Linked DNA regions of Silvibacterium dinghuense. The protein of the gene in region 1 interacts with the protein of each later gene in a pairwise test. Links are inferred from orthologs where the notes say so. Each region holds a gene or a part of one and is shown in the gene's direction. Other genes may lie near its edges. The genes, in order: thrS and rplA.

Region 1 (3,257 bases):
ATTTGGTGCCGCCCGAAAAAGGTCCAGTTCCACAGAAAGGCAAACGCCAGCTGGATCAGGAACAGCCGCAGCCCGCGCACCCGGCAGACGCTGGGCCGTGTCTTCCACACCATCCACGCCGAAATCCCCATCAGCACGAAAAGCACCGTCCACGTCGGTCCGAAGACCGCGTTCAGAGGCGTCAGCGACGGCTTGATGAGCCCCGCGTACCAGGTGGGAAGGCTGTGCACCGGAAAGATCGACGACACTCCGCTCACCGCCAGGCAAAGCAACAGCCATCCTGCCAGCGCCAGCGCCGCCATGGGGCGCGGCTCAAATGTCGATTGTTCCTGCGTTCCGGTGGTCATCCGTCCTCCCTGCATGAAACTTCAGTATGGGATGCTATCAGGATCGCGCCCCGCTCGCTCGAGGCGAGTCCATCATCGCTTCGTCTCAGGGCCCTGGCTTCAGCCCTGCCGTACCGATCGGAAATGGGCGGCCTTTAGCCCCTGCCTGCCTTCCGCTCCCTCGACGCGACCCGCCGCCAGCACATATCCTTGAAGGACAAGACTCACGCGCCACGGCGCAGGATCGACACATCTTCATGAGCGCACTACAGGATCAGATTCAGGTTCATCTCCCCGACGGCTCCGTTAAGGACTTCGCCGCCGGCGTCACGCCCTTCCAGGTCGCCGAAAGCATCTCGCCGCGCCTCGCCGCGGCCTCGGTCGTCGCCCGCATCCAGCCCCTCGACAGCAACACGACCGAGACCGGGCCGAAGGAAACGCCAGGCGCCGCGGCTACTTCCGACGACGCGGCCATGTATGCCGCAGAAGACGCAAACGCACCGCGCCTCGTCGATCTCGCCACGCCGCTCACCACCAGCGTGAAGCTCCAGCTCCTCACCGAGAAGGACCCTGACGCCCTCAAGGTCGTTCGCCACTCGGCTGCGCACGTGCTCGCCACCGCCGTCCTCGAGCTCTTCCCCGAGACCAAGCTCGGCCACGGCCCCGCAACCGACTCCGGCTTCTTCTACGACTTCTATCGTCCCACGCCCTTCACGCCCGAAGACCTCGAGAAGATCGAGAAGAAGATGGCCGAGGTCGTTGCGCGTGACGAGAAATTCACCCGTGAGTATGAGCCGCGCGAGAAAGGCCTGCATCGCTTCAAGGCCGACAACGACTTCATGAAGATCCACTTCATCGAGCGCTTCACGAAGGAGGGCGATGACATCTCCCTCTATCGCAACGGCGCGTTTGTGGACTTCTGCCGTGGGCCGCATGTGCCTTCGACCGGCCGCGTGAAGGCCTTCAAGGTCACCAATCTCGCCGGCGCCTACTGGCTCGGCGATGAGAAAAATCCGCAGCTCCAGCGCGTCTACGGCACGGCCTTCTTCTCCAAGAAGGAGATGGACGAGCACTTCGCCCGCCTCGAAGAGGCGGCGCGCCGCGATCATCGCGCGCTCGGCAAGCAGCTTGACCTGTTCTCGATCCAGGACCTCGCCGGTCCCGGCCTCATCTTCTGGCATCCGAAGGGCGCCATGATCCGCAAGATCATGGAAGACTGGATGCGCGAAGAATGTATCCGTCGCGGTTACGATCTGGTCTACACGCCGCACACCATGCGCGTGAACCTCTGGCAGACCAGCGGTCACGAGGGCTTCTACTCGGCCAACTTCTTCACCAAGATGGAGCTCGACGACGCGGATTATCGCCTGAAGCCGATGAACTGCCCGGGCCACATCCTCATCTACAAGAATTCACCCAAGAGCTACCGCGACCTGCCCGTCCGTTATGCCGAGCTCGGCAATGTCTATCGCTATGAGCGCTCCGGCACCATGCATGGACTGCTGCGCGTGCGCGGCTTTACCCAGGACGATGCTCACATCTTCTGCCGCCGCGATCAGGTCGAGAGCGAAATCGCTGCCTGCATCGACTTTGCGCAGTCGGTTCTCGAAACCTTCGGCTTCAAGGAGTTCAAGGTCGAGCTCTCCTCGTGGGACCCGAAGGATCGCCAGAGCTATGCGGGCTCCGACGCGGACTGGGAGCTGGCCATCGGCTCGCTTGAGCGCGTGCTGCAGGAGAAGGGCATCCCCTACAAGGAGATCCCCGGCGAGGCCGCCTTCTACGGTCCGAAGATCGACATGAAGCTGGTCGACGCCATCGGCCGCCTCTGGCAGCTCTCGACGGTGCAGTTCGACTTCAACCTGCCCGCGCGCTTCGAGCTTGAATATGTCGGCGAAGACGGCGAACGCCACCAGCCCGTCATGGTCCACCGCGCTCTCTTCGGCAGCGTGGAGCGCTTCTTCGGCGTGCTCATTGAGCACTACGCCGGAGCCTTTCCGCTATGGCTCGCGCCCATCCAGATCGGCCTCGTGCCCATCAGCGAGCGCCATCTGCCTTACGCACAACAGGTCGAGGCGGAGCTGAAGAAGGCCGGCTTCCGCGTGGAGCTCGACGCCCGCAACGAGAAGATGAACGCCAAGATCCGCGACCTCACCATGCAGAAGGTGCCCTACGTGCTCGTCATGGGCGACAAGGAAGCCGAGGCGAATGCCGTCAGCGTGCGCGCTCGCGGCAAGGGCGACCAGGGCTCGCAGCCGCTCGCCGACTTCATCGCTCACGCAGCGAAGCTGGCAGCGGAGAAGTCGCTCGAACTGTAATTCCTTATCATCGCAACCAAAAGCGGCGCGACCTCAGGTCACGCCGCTTTTGCTTTTCTGAACAAACGAAGACAAGGGTGCCCCGTCCAAGCTCTGCTTGGGCGGGAGGGCACGAATCCCACTGGCCGTAGTTGTGACTGACAACCGGCCACTGTCCTGTTTCTGTACAGGTTTACACCAAAGAATCGGCCAAAAGTGCCCGCAGGCATCTCCCAGAGGCATGAATTGCGCTTCTAACATCGGCATAGAAGCAGGAGACATGAGGACTCCTGTCACATTTTCTTGTGAGGATTCCCTATGTCGAACTCCCGGCCTGCAGAACCACTCCACGTCAGCTCCCGATTCCGCGATGCCGTTCTTTCGGCCGCCCTCAAGCTCGAGCAGCAGGCCTCGCTCGATGAGCGGCACGTACACACGCTCACTGACCCCGATCACCGCCGCCGTCATCGCCGCCTCGTCGACGAGCAGCTCATCAAGGCCTTCCGCCTGCGCGAGATGATCAAGCTGATGCGTGTCCGCGAACCGCAGCCCATGCCTCCGCTGCGCAATGTGCACTTCGTGCCCACTCCCTCGCGCTAGACACAGGGCGGCCTGCATCCGATAAGATACTCGCGTC
Region 2 (3,155 bases), on another replicon or contig:
CCCGCCGGCGTAAGTTGGTAGATGCGTGCCCGGCGTCCTGAGTCTTTCTTTATCCACTCGGCACAGACCCAGCCAGCCTCTTCCATTCGGTACAGGGCTGGATACAGAGAGCCTTCCTCAATACTGAGCAGATCATCCGAAGCCTCCCGAACAGCCGCCATGATTCCGTAACCGTGAATCTTGGGGCGTCGGGACAATATCTTCAGCACAAGCAGATCGAGCGAGCCTTGGAGAGCGTCGGGCCTTCTCATATATAGACAACTATATATAGACATCTTTACATAAGATCAAGTCCAAACGTACTTCTACCTGCAATTCCTGCGATGCCTGCAAATTGACAGGACAACTCAGGCATCGCCTTTACTCAACTGATGCCAACAAGCCAATGCACGGATCGATAGTGCCAGGACGCCTCGCGCAGGCGCGTGTTTCGCAAGAGTGAGGTGTGGATACATCCCAGCCCTCTACAATGAAATCCGGGCGATAGCCTCGCCGCACCAGAAGTGCCGTCCGTGCTTCGCAACCCTCGGCCTGAAGGAGAAGTTCCTGTTGCCCCCAGCGCGTCTGCGTTTCTGGCTCCCCAACTGGCCTGTCCTTCTTGCGGCAATCCTCTTTCTGGCCGCTGCCGCAGCGAATCTTGCCCTGATCCTGCGGGCTACGCACGGCGATCAGCTCTTCATCCTCGACGACGCCTACATCCACGCCGCCATTGCGAAGAACCTTCTGCTGCGCCATCTCTATGCGCCTTCGCCGGGGCCGTTCGCTACCGCCTCTTCGTCCATTCTGTGGCCGTACCTGCTGGCGCTGGTCTTCGCCGTCTTCGGCATGCACATGTGGCTGCTGCTGGCGATGAACCTGCTGCTCGGGCTTGCCGTGCTCTGGCTGTGCCATCGCATCTGGCGCGCGTGGGCTCCCGACGGCACTGCGGCCTATGAACTGCTGGCGCTGCTGGCTGCCGCGCTCGCAGAAGAACTGCAGGTTTCTCCGCTGCGCAGGCCGATGAAACGGTCCTGCTCCGGCCGAAATGACGACCCTTTCTCGTGGCTCTATGTGGATACGGCCTGGGTCGGATTGCCTCCATCCGTGGGGAAATATGCAGATTTCTCCCCGGGAATGGCTTGCATGGCGAAAGAAATCTGTGGATAATCAAAAGACGTGCCCGTATCTCTGCGGGTGCTTATACACCACGGCCGGCATGCAGCAGCGTCCGCGCGGTGGGAGACAGAGGAAGTATGTCGAGAAAAGTAAGCAAGAACGTCGCCAAGGCGCGCGCGGCCGTTGAGCCCCGCCCTTATACGCTTCAGGACGCAGTGCCGCTCCTGCAGCAGGTCAAGTTTGCCAAGTTCGATGAGACCGTCGATCTCACCCTTCGCCTGGGTGTCGACCCCCGCCACGCCGACCAGATGGTCCGCGGCACGGTGGTTCTGCCCCACGGCCTCGGTAAGACCAAGCGCGTGGCCGTGATCACCTCCGGCGACCGCCTGAAGGAAGCCGAAGCAGCCGGTGCGGAGTTCGTCGGCGGCGAAGATCTGGTCGAGAAGATCCAGAAGGAAAGCTGGACCGATTTCGACGCCCTGATCGCGACCCCGGACATGATGCGTTCGGTCGGCCGTCTCGGTAAGGTGCTCGGCCCCCGCGGCCTGATGCCGAACCCGAAGACCGGTACGGTGACCGCCGATGTGGCTGCCGCCGTCAAGGAAATCAAGGCCGGTAAGATCGAGTTCCGTACGGACAAGACTGCTCTCGTGCACGTTCCGGTGGGCAAGCTTTCGTTCCCCGTGGAGAAGCTGATCGACAACGCCATGACCGTCATCACCAGCGTCGTGCGCGCCAAGCCTTCGGCTGCCAAGGGCAAGTACATCAAGGGCATCACGCTCAGCTCGACGATGGGCCCCGGCATCCAGCTCGACGGCGCCGTAGCCGATACCGCCGCCAAGGCATAAAGACAGCCTCTAGCTTCTAGCTCCTAGCCGCTAGCAAGCCATCATGAGGCGCATGATATTGATTTTCAAATACTTAGCTAAAGGCTAGAAGCTAAGAGCTAGAGGCTATTATGGCATTGACTAAGGCAAAGAAGGCGGAGAAGGTCGCAGCGCTGACGGCGGAGCTTGAGAGCTCCACCAGCGCCATCGTTGGCACCTTCGCCAAGCTCACCGTGGCGCAGGATTTCGAGCTGCGCAAGACCGTTCGCGAGGCCGGCGGCCGTTATCGCGTACTCAAGAACAAGCTTGCGGCTCGCGCCTCGAAGGGCAGCCAGATCGAAGACGCGCTCCAGGGTCTGAAGGGCGTTTCGTCCGTGGCCTACACCAGCGGCGACCCGGTCGCGCTGGCCAAGGCGCTCGCCAAGTTCGTCGAAGACAACGCGCAGTTCACCTTCAAGCTCGGCATCGTTGACGGCAAGGTCATCAACGTGGACGAGGTCAAGTCCCTGGCCACCATGCCGGGCAAGGAAGAGATCTTCGCCAAGCTGCTCTACCTCATCAACGCTCCGGCCCAGCGCCTGGCCACGGTCATCAACGCGACCGGCCGCGATCTGGCCGTCGTCCTCGGACAGGGCGTCGAGAAGGAAAAGTTCGCAAGCTAGAAGTTCAGCTTTTAGCTGCTAGCTCCTAGCTTTTAGCTCCGATACGGCCGCCGCTCACTGCGGTGCCAGAGAACTAGCTAGCAGCTAGAGGCTAAAAGCTAAGAGCTGCTTTACAAGATTCGCCGCAGTGCTTCTTCGAGGTGTGTCGGTCTGGGCACATCGGAAACCTCGGGGCGGGGCGAGCGGCAACCGGCGGGCAAGACCCTCCGGCGCAGTACAAAATTCGATTCAAAAGTGGAGAAACTATCATGGCCGATTTACAGCAGTTGGAAGATCAGATTGTCAGCCTGAGCCTGCTCGACGCAGCCGCTCTGGTCAAGAAGCTTGAAGAGCGCCTCGGCGTCTCGGCCGCGGCTGCTGCCCCGGTTGTCGTGGCTGGCGGCGGCGCTGCCGCGGCTGCTCCGGCTGCCGCCGAGCAGACCGAGTTCACCGTCATCCTGAAGGATGCCGGCGCGAACAAGATCAACACCATCAAGGCCGTTCGCGAAGTCACCGCCCTGGGTCTGAAGGAAGCCAAGGACCTGGTCGACGGTGCTCCGAAGCCTCTGAAGGAGAACGTCAGCAAGGAAGA

The links.
Region 2: the proteins of thrS (region 1) and rplA interact in binary tests that used the Escherichia coli proteins (3 or more experiments, as listed by UniProt). The link is inferred for Silvibacterium dinghuense from one-to-one orthologs.

What each region holds. Positions count from the first base shown.
Region 1 is NZ_SDMK01000001.1:2,010,351-2,013,607, reverse strand. Bases 171-3,112 are described here. They hold thrS (threonine--tRNA ligase), read left to right. Parts: upstream 171-583; coding sequence 584-2,641; downstream 2,642-3,112. Other genes in these bases: ESZ00_RS07860 (hypothetical protein), read left to right, coding at 2,939-3,112; ESZ00_RS07870 (TspO/MBR family protein), read right to left, coding at 171-347. Also shown: more of ESZ00_RS07870, read right to left, coding at 1-170; more of ESZ00_RS07860, read left to right, coding at 3,113-3,220. UniProt on the Escherichia coli protein: Catalyzes the attachment of threonine to tRNA(Thr) in a two-step reaction: L-threonine is first activated by ATP to form Thr-AMP and then transferred to the acceptor end of tRNA(Thr). The rate-limiting step is amino acid activation in the presence of tRNA.
Region 2 is NZ_SDMK01000004.1:419,934-423,088, reverse strand. The notes cover bases 248-3,087. They hold rplA (50S ribosomal protein L1), read left to right. Parts: upstream 248-1,232; coding sequence 1,233-1,943; downstream 1,944-3,087. Other genes in these bases: rplL (50S ribosomal protein L7/L12), read left to right, coding at 2,833-3,087; rplJ (50S ribosomal protein L10), read left to right, coding at 2,054-2,584; ESZ00_RS17805 (hypothetical protein), read left to right, coding at 550-1,146; ESZ00_RS17810 (PadR family transcriptional regulator), read right to left, coding at 248-251. In the rest of the region: more of ESZ00_RS17810, read right to left, coding at 1-247; more of rplL, read left to right, coding at 3,088-3,155. UniProt on the Escherichia coli protein: One of the primary rRNA binding proteins, it binds very close to the 3'-end of the 23S rRNA. Forms part of the L1 stalk. It is often not seen in high-resolution crystal structures, but can be seen in cryo_EM and 3D reconstruction models.